DNA from 4 places in the Bacillus sp. MT94 genome. Region 4 is predicted to be linked to each of the others. Evidence: riboswitches for the same ligand, from Rfam matches in the RefSeq annotation. Region 4 holds a riboswitch; each other region holds the start of a gene.
The links. A riboswitch is a leader RNA that binds a small molecule or an ion and turns the genes downstream of it on or off. The one in region 4 is predicted to bind S-adenosylmethionine.

Region 1: linked by a shared signal. The riboswitch ahead of AC1Q51_RS11855 (YezD family protein) and the one ahead of mtnK (S-methyl-5-thioribose kinase) in region 4 are both predicted to bind S-adenosylmethionine.
Region 2: linked by a shared signal. The riboswitch ahead of AC1Q51_RS26390 (ABC transporter permease) and the one ahead of mtnK (S-methyl-5-thioribose kinase) in region 4 are both predicted to bind S-adenosylmethionine.
Region 3: linked by a shared signal. The riboswitch ahead of mmuP (S-methylmethionine permease) and the one ahead of mtnK (S-methyl-5-thioribose kinase) in region 4 are both predicted to bind S-adenosylmethionine.

The regions. Positions count from the first base shown of each region.
Region 1 covers NZ_JBXAEZ010000003.1:35,077-37,281, forward strand. The annotation lists gene AC1Q51_RS11850 (phosphoadenylyl-sulfate reductase) at 1-675, opposite strand, end outside; gene AC1Q51_RS11855 (YezD family protein) at 763-906, opposite strand; SAM riboswitch class I at 979-1,087, opposite strand; gene lysA (diaminopimelate decarboxylase) at 1,203-2,205, opposite strand, start outside.
Region 2 covers NZ_JBXAEZ010000011.1:58,856-61,060, reverse strand. The annotation lists gene AC1Q51_RS26400 (hypothetical protein) at 155-658, shown strand; partial or broken gene AC1Q51_RS26395 (DUF3951 domain-containing protein) at 675-891, opposite strand; SAM riboswitch class I at 1,061-1,166, shown strand; gene AC1Q51_RS26390 (ABC transporter permease) at 1,303-2,205, shown strand, end outside.
Region 3 covers NZ_JBXAEZ010000005.1:376,007-378,211, reverse strand. The annotation lists gene mmuP (S-methylmethionine permease) at 1-1,169, opposite strand, end outside; SAM riboswitch class I at 1,253-1,360, opposite strand; partial or broken gene AC1Q51_RS20040 (IS4 family transposase) at 1,704-1,948, shown strand; partial or broken gene AC1Q51_RS20035 (IS4 family transposase) at 1,924-2,172, opposite strand.
Region 4 covers NZ_JBXAEZ010000002.1:351,707-353,911, forward strand. The annotation lists gene mtnK (S-methyl-5-thioribose kinase) at 1-1,135, opposite strand, end outside; SAM riboswitch class I at 1,226-1,367, opposite strand; gene AC1Q51_RS07435 (carbon-nitrogen family hydrolase) at 1,439-2,205, opposite strand, start outside.

The DNA.
Region 1 (2,205 bases), on a different contig from region 4:
CACTTTCCCAGCCCATCTACCATCTCTTGAATCGCCACCATTCCCTACAGGTAAAGTACATTTCTCACACCCAATACTTGGATAGCCAACATCATGCAACGGGTTATACGGCAAGCTATGTTTGTATACATATCGCCAAACTTCTTTCCACGTCCAATGAATGAGTGGACAAACTTTAATAGATTGAAAACGATGATCTTGATTTATAAACTTTGTATGCTTACGTGTTTCTGATTGTTCCCTTCTTAAGCCCGATATCCATGCTTTTTCCACGACTAATGATTTTTCTAAAGGTAAAATTTTTCTAATCTTACAACAAAGATTCGGATTGCTCTCCCACAGTTTTTCACCATGCAACTTCGCCTGTTCATCAAGTGTAAGTTCTGGCTGCTTTTCTATAATATTCAATGAAGGAAATCGTTCCCTCACTCTTTGAATTAATTCATATGTTTCTTGAAAATGAACACTTGTATCCAAAAATACAACTTTAGCAGATGGATTTACTTGGTTTATAAGGTGCAGCAATACCATACCTTCCACCCCAAAGCTACATGCGTAGACGATTTCATCTTTATACTCTTCATAAGCCCAATTTAATACTGATAACGCGCCTTTTGTTTCATCTTCTTCCGAAAACGAAACAACATTTTCTTCCCACGTTTCATACGTCAACATGTTTTTTCCCCCTGTAAAAGCAAAAAGACGGTTTTAACCTAATGAAAATAGGTTAAAACCGCCTCTAGTTTTTCTAGTCAGCGCTTTTCACTTTAAACGTACTTTTTCACTTTTCTCTAACTGAATTACTTTTCCATCTTGCACAACAATTGTAATTGAGCCATATTTCATATCAGCAAGCATCGCTTCAATCTTCTCGGATACTTCATCAAAATGTTCCCGTACACCCACGCGAACAGCCCCCCTTTTTATTCATAAAAAAAATCTTTCCCATTTCGAAAAGACTGTTCGGTAATATATTTTACCTTATCTTTCAAAATGGATTCCATTTTGCTGGATTTAGCACCTTGCTTTCTATAAGCAGGTTGCCGAGCTTCTTCGGGCCAGTTCCCTCCGCTTCTCTTGATAAGCTTTGTATTTGTATTTTATCACAATTCTGATTTTTTTCAATCCTAGTTTTCCGATATATTTTAATTATTTTATTTTACAAAAAAGGAATTGCCCATCCGAACAACTCCTTTTTCTATTTAAACAAGCTCTTTAATACGTATGCGATCGTTCCCAATAATATTTTCATATGTTTCGCGTTCCACAACTACTTGCGATGTTCCGCCTTTTGCAAAGACAACGGCTGGTCTTCGAATCCGATTGTAATTATTCGCCATCGAGTACCCGTAGGCTCCTGTACAGGAAACTGCTAGTAAATCAGCAGAAGCGACTTTCGGTAAATGAATATCCCAAATCAACATATCTCCGCTCTCACAACATTTCCCCGCAATCGAAACGAGTTCCTCATTCTCATCATTCCCTCGATTCGCTAACATTGCTTCATAACGCGCACTATATAAAGCAGGTCTTAAATTATCTGTCATTCCACCATCGACTGATACATATTTCCGAATACCAGGAATATCTTTCACAGATCCAACTGTATAAATTGTTGTCCCAGCATCACCTACAATGCTACGGCCTGGTTCAATCCATATTTCTGGCAATGGATATTCACATACAGTAAATTGTTCTCTCACTGCACTTGTTACAGCTCGCACATATGTCTCAAGAGTTAACGGTGTATCCGACTCTGTGTAGCGTATTCCAAATCCCCCGCCTACATTTAACACTTTTACTACATAGTTTGTTTGCTCTCTCACTTCTTCTAAAAATTGGCGAAGAACTTCAATCGCTCGAACAAAGCCAGCTGTTTCAAATATTTGCGATCCGATATGTGAATGAATCCCTAGCACATTATAATTAGATTTTTGTAAAGCAAATCCAATTGCCTGCATCGCTTGACCGTTTGAAACGCCAAATCCAAATTTCGAATCATCTTGGCCTGTTGTAATATATTCATGTGTGTGCGCCTCTACTCCAGGCGTTACACGAATTAATATGTTCACAAACTTTCCATGTTGCATCGCTAAATCGTGTAAAACTTCTAATTCAAAGAAATTATCTACGACAAAACAACCGATATTCGCCTGAAGAGCCATCACTATCTCTTCTTCTGTTTTATTATTTCCATGAAAATGA
Region 2 (2,205 bases), on a different contig from region 4:
ATTTGTATAAAGTGACGATACTGTGACAAACATGTTGGTATATATATTACGATGTCGTCTTAAGTGTAAAAAGTAGGGAGTTCTCGGTATAATAACAAGTGGAGATAAAAGAAACTATAACGAGTAATAGCTGTAGATAAAAGGAGAAGAAGAGATGAAGAAGGTTTTGGGTATTGCTGTAATGGGAAGTATGATCCTTCTAGCAGGATGTAATGGAAATAAAGATACGAAAGAACCGAAAGAAAAGGTAGAGCAATCTACTGAACAAACAGAAGAGATGAAAGAATACCTTGCAGTACATGAAAAATACGATATAAAAATGAATAAAGAAATTAATAAAGCACTCCAGTTATTTGAAGTGGCAAAAGAAAAGGGCGGTAAGGAAATAACGAATGCTACATATAAAGAAGACGTGCAAAAGGTAACAACGAGCATGTTAGAAGATATTGATCATATACGTAAAGAAATTCGTGTTCCGAAGTCGAAAGAGCAAGAACATGAGGTATATGTTGGTTTCTTGAATGAATCAGAACAAGCGATGAAAAAATTACAGAAGTTAGCTAAAGAAGAAGATTCATCGTTGATTCGTGATATAGAAATTAATTTTGCAACAGCATCGACATACTATAAACGTTTTCAAGCAGAAACGAAAAAATAACCTTGCCTGTGCAAGGTTATTTTTTCTTCTTACCATCTCCGTCTTCATCCTCAGATACTAATATTTTCTGTTCTTCGTGAAATTCGGAAATAGTTTGCCCGGTAATATTATCGAAAGGGGTATAAGAAAGAAGTGATACGTTTCTTTTTAATAAAGAGTTTATAGAAGCCGATGATGACAAGTATAACGATAGTTAAGGATAATCCTATAGTAGCAAGAAGTAAGGGATCCATCTTATAACTCCTTTAACATCATTTCTTGTTATGATAAGCAGAAAACTGTAATTTCGATAAAAGAATTAAAAACTGATTTTTCTAAATTTATCCAATTCAATTGACTTTTCAATTTTTCAGAATTATAATTCGAAATATACAATTTGAACCAAATAATAATATAGCAATTTACTTATCCAGAGAGGTAGAGGGACTGGCCCTATGACACCTCAGCAGCGGGTTCTGTAATAGGAACACCGTGCTAATTCCAGCAAGCAAGTCTTGAAAGATAAGTGATGGGCCTTTGTTTGTTAAGCCTTGATCTTATTTTTTAAGATCAAGGCTTTTTGTATTCTAAAAAGAGAAAAGGGAGTAATGGAAAAAGTACATTCATAAAACAAAGTAAATTCATGTGTTTAGGGGGTTATTGAAGTGTATGTAATTAAAAAATTATCGGTTATGGTGTTCACACTATGGGTTATTACGACAGTGACATTTCTAATTATGCATATTATTCCGGGAGATCCATTTTCATCAGATGCAAAAATCTTTCCTGAAGAAGTGATCCAAAACATGAGAGCGAAGTATCACCTTGATGAACCGTTATGGAATCAATATGTTGCTTATTTAGACGGTGTAGTTCATTTTGATTTTGGTGAATCTGTTCAATCAACCGGGCAAGGTGTATCAGAAATTATAACAACTGGCTTTGGTCCATCAGCAATTATTGGTCTACAAGCACTTGTTATTTCATTGTTAGTAGGAATTGCGGTAGGGACATTTGCTGCTCTATATCATGGGAGAGTAATTGACTATAGTGTGAGTTTGCTCGCAATTTTAGGTATTTCTATTCCAAGTTTTATTTTAGCACCACTATTTATACAAGTATTCGCTATCCAATTTGAGTTTTTACCAGTAGCCTCTTGGGGAACATTCGAACATACGGTATTGCCATCCTTTGCATTAGCGTTAGGGCCAATCGCAGTTATTACAAGGTTTGTTCGTTCTAATATGATCGAAGTACTGCAGAGTGATTATATTAAGCTAGCAAGAGCAAAAGGTATACCAATTAAGAAGATTATTATAAGACACGCTCTTCGAAATGCGATTGTTCCAGTACTTACATTTGTTGGACCGTTAATGGCTGGACTCTTAACAGGGACTTTCGTTATTGAAAAAATCTTTTCAATTCCTGGCCTAGGAAAATATTTTGTAGATAGTATTTTTAACCGAGACTATCCGGTGATTATGGGAACAACGATTTTCTATAGTGCATTATTAATTGCTTGTATTTTCATTACAGATATTATTCATCGCATTGTTGATCCACGTATT
Region 3 (2,205 bases), on a different contig from region 4:
AATTGTCTGCGAAATAGGAACTGGGAAGCGCTAATACTCATCCAAACTATAACTACTGCTAGACCGGAAATGGAAACAAGTACGATATAGACAGTATCTGGTGCCACAATACTTGAGAGCAAAGCCAAAGCTCCACCCATCATACTGAAAATGACGGCGTTGATTGGAACACCTTGCTTCGTCATTTTCCCAAAAATCGGGGATATCGTATTCTTATTAGCAAGCGACCAAAGCATTCTAGAAGAGGCATAAAGGCCTGAGTTTGCCGCAGATAAAATGGCTGTTAAGATAACGAAATTCATTATGTCAGCTGAATATGGCACCCCAATTCGTTCTAGAACTGCAACAAAAGGGCTCTCTAATACCCCTGCATCGGAAATAGGCAATAACGCAGATAAAACAACAATCGTTCCTACAAAAAAGATGATCAATCTCCACAGAGTAGTTCGAATGGCCTTCGGTATCATTTTTTCTGGGTTCGCTGTTTCTCCAGCTGCAATGCCTATTAATTCTGTTCCCGAAAAAGCAAAATTAACCGCAAGCATGGTCATCATAATGGCCGTAGCACCATGAGGAAATAAACCTCCACTTGTAAAATTAGAAAAGAATGGTGCTGCTTTTGAATGAGTCATTGGAAGAAACCCTAGCATTGCCGCTACTCCTAAAACAATAAAAATCACAATAGCTATAACCTTTATCGATGAAAACCAAAATTCGGATTCGGCGAAAAATTTAACAGTCAGGACATTTAATACAAAGATCAAAATGGCAAAAAGAGCACTCCATACCCAAATATTAACCGATGGAAACCATCGCTTCATAAGTAATCCTGCGGCTGTAAATTCAGACCCTAAAGCAACAGTCCAAGTTAACCAATACAACCAGGCTACTGTATACCCTGTACCAGGTCCAATGTATTTAACTGCATAACTATGAAATGCGCCCGTTTCAGGCATATGTACGGAAAGCTCGCCTAAACATAGCATAACTAGATAAACTACTAGCGCACCAATCAGATAGGATAGAATTGTTCCAAACGGGCCAGCTTGTTGAATAGTGTAACCCGAGCTTAAGAATAAGCCAGTTCCAATCACCCCACCAAGTGATAGCATGACTAAATGACGTGCTTGCATTTTTCTTTGAAATTCTCTCCCATTTTTGTTCTCCATTTCTACTCTCCTTTAGTTACTATCCAGAAAAAACAAAAACGCACTCTAAAAAAGAGGGCGTTACTGACAAATAAAAACGGAAGCTCTCATCTATCAGGATTATCACCCGCTGGAATTAGCACAGTGTCTACTTAAGCAGACCTGTTGCTGAGGTTTCATAAGGCCAGTCCCTCCACCTCTCTGGATAAGAAATATTTTTTTATAACCTTATCAATCCATTTAATAACTGTCAAGATAATTCTGTTTTTTAAAAAAATATCTATTATAGAAATACAAAAAATAGAGTATTACTATAACTGCAACCCACTCCTTCTCGGGTATTATTTAAAAATCGAACATACACAACCTGATTTATTTATGATACGGTTCACAAGCACTGCCTCAAAATTTAATACACTTCTAAATATCTTCTTACTTCTTTGGCTATGGGGTCACCATACATAACCATCAACTCAGGTGATTTTAATACCCTCAAATATCAAAAAAACGTTATCTTTTCTAAACAAGCTAAATTAGAAAGGATGATGTTTTCTTATGAATCTCTCGATTCAAGATGAATTATTACCATTTGCAGAATAATTACAACGATATGTTACACCTGTATTCTTAGAAGAACTTGCAAGGGAAATAGGATTTATAAGGCGAAGACTTAAGTTTTCTGGATCAGAATTAGCTGCTATTTTCATTTGGATTAGTCAACGGGCGGCAAGTGATTCCTTGGTTCGATTATGAGTGGGCTTCATGCAGCGGCAGGGCTTAGCCCTGAGGGAATTAATAAAACTCCTGTTGAAGTTTCTAATTGACTACAAAGTTGAGTAATAGAGGTAGTAGCGGTTTGTTGATTTAACCATACACACAAATATAAAAAATGATGCCCATGGCACTTGCGTTTTCATTTCATTCCGCCTGCTTCTATAGCTAATTGATTAAGTGTAGTGGGAGACATATATCGATATAACTCTTTAGCAAATAAAGACAACTCTTGTTTTTGATAAATATTTATAAAAAGCACGTCACCTTTTCTCATTAACATAAG
Region 4 (2,205 bases):
ACAGTTGAATATCAGCACTTTTAGATTCATATTTTATTAGTTCTTTACCTAAGGATAGCGCTTGTTTCTTAGCTTGAATTCTTGTTTCTTTATTTTCTATTTCATCTAAATCTGCTACATGAGCTAAACCAATTGTTCTACGAATCAGTTCACATCCGGCAAATCCAACTGCATCAGTAAAGATATTTTGCAAAATAATTGGTAACCATTGTTTTTCTTTCGTATATGCTTCTACACCTTCTCCAATCCATAACTTTGTAAAAGTTTCTACAAAATAACTCCACGTCTTTTCTATATGGAAAAATAGTACACTTCTTTTCTCTTCTTCTCTAGATAAAGCATTTAATAATAGATTTGCAATAAATTGACCTATGTCAAATCCAAATGGGCCATATGTCGCAAATTCTGGATCAATCACTTTCGTTTCAGAAGGTGACGAAAAAATACTACCAGTATGTAAATCACCATGAATAAGAGTTTCTTTTCTTGTTAAGAACTTATATTTATATTGTGCTACTTTTAGTTTTAAAGTTTTATCACTCCAAAGTTCATCAACCACGAGCTGTAAATCTGGCTCATAATCATTTGTATCATAATGTCCAAACGGATCTGTAAACACTAAATCCTCTGTAATTTTACAAAGGTCCGGATTTACAAAGGTACCTTCTAGTACCCTCTTCTCTTCTGACTGTAAACCAAAATCTGAAGTGTAAAATAAAACATGTGCTAGAAAACGGCCGATATGCTGGGATAAAAGCGGATATTCTTCTCCGTCTATTAATCCTTTTCTTGTAATTGTTAGTCTTGATAAGTCTTCTATTACCGTTATCGCTAACTCTTCATCATGACTGTACACTACTGGAACATAATCCGGTACATACTGCGCAAAAATTTGTAATGCCTTGCTTTCAATCGTTGCTCTTTTTATAGACAATGGCCAGCTTTCACCAACTACTTTCGCATAAGGCAGTGCTTGTTTTATTATAATCGATTTCTCTCCATCATCTAATTTGAACACGTAATTTAAGTTTCCGTCTCCAATTTCATGACAAACGACATTTGCCTTCGCTTCAAAGTAGCCATGATCTTTCGCATATTGTACAGCTGTTATTTCTGTTAATGAATAATATCCCATCGTCTTCTCCCCCTTTTTAAATTCAGAGGTTTTTCTAACATAGAAAAACCTCTTTCCACTAAGAAAGAGGTTTGAAGTTTATCTTCTCCCCTCTTATCTGCCAGAAAGTTTTACTTTCTGCTGGAATTAGCACCGTGCCTTTTGGCGTAATAAACGCCCCATTTCACAATGGTATTACGGTCGGTTGCTGGGCTTCATCGGGCCAAATCCCTCCACCTGCTCTTGATAAGAGTTGTATAATTTTTTGAATTTTTAACTTTATGTTGAAGACTATACCAAGAATAAAAATCACTTGTCAACATTTTATTTGTATAATTCTGGACGGCGATCCGCAAAAACTGGAATTCCTTTACGTACTTCTTTAATTTTCTCGAATTCAAGCTCTCCAAATAAAATTGATTCCTCTTCATTCGCCTCTACTACAACTTCACCCCAAGGGTCCACAATTAAAGAATGACCCGCAAATACATTATTTGGATCCTTTCCTGCTCTATTACATGCAACAACATAACACTGATTTTCAACTGCTCTTGCTTGCAATAGCAAACGCCAATGTGCTAAACGAACTAATGGCCATTCAGCTACAACAAATAATACTTTTGCCCCTTTAGCAGTATGGACACGCATCCACTCTGGAAAACGAATATCATAACAAATTGTTCCAGCGCATTCAACATCATCCAGCTTAAATTCGCCCGTACCATTACCGGCTATTAAATATTTATGTTCATCCATAAGCTGAAATAAATGTACTTTACTATATTCGTTGACTAGCTGTCCTTCATTATTTACAACATACATCGTATTTGTAACGCCTTGCTCTGTTTGCTTTGCTATAGAACCACCAACAATATGTACATCATATTGCTTCGCCCATTCTATTAACTTTTCTTTCGTTTCCACTCCATCCCTATCTGCAATTTCAGAAAGTCTCGTTAAATCATATCCTGTTGTCCATAGTTCTGGTAAGACGATAACATCTGGCCTTTCCTTCATAGCTTCGCTTATTTTATTTTTAGCATTCTCAATATTTTTTTCTACATCTCCAAAAACAATATCCATTTGAATAC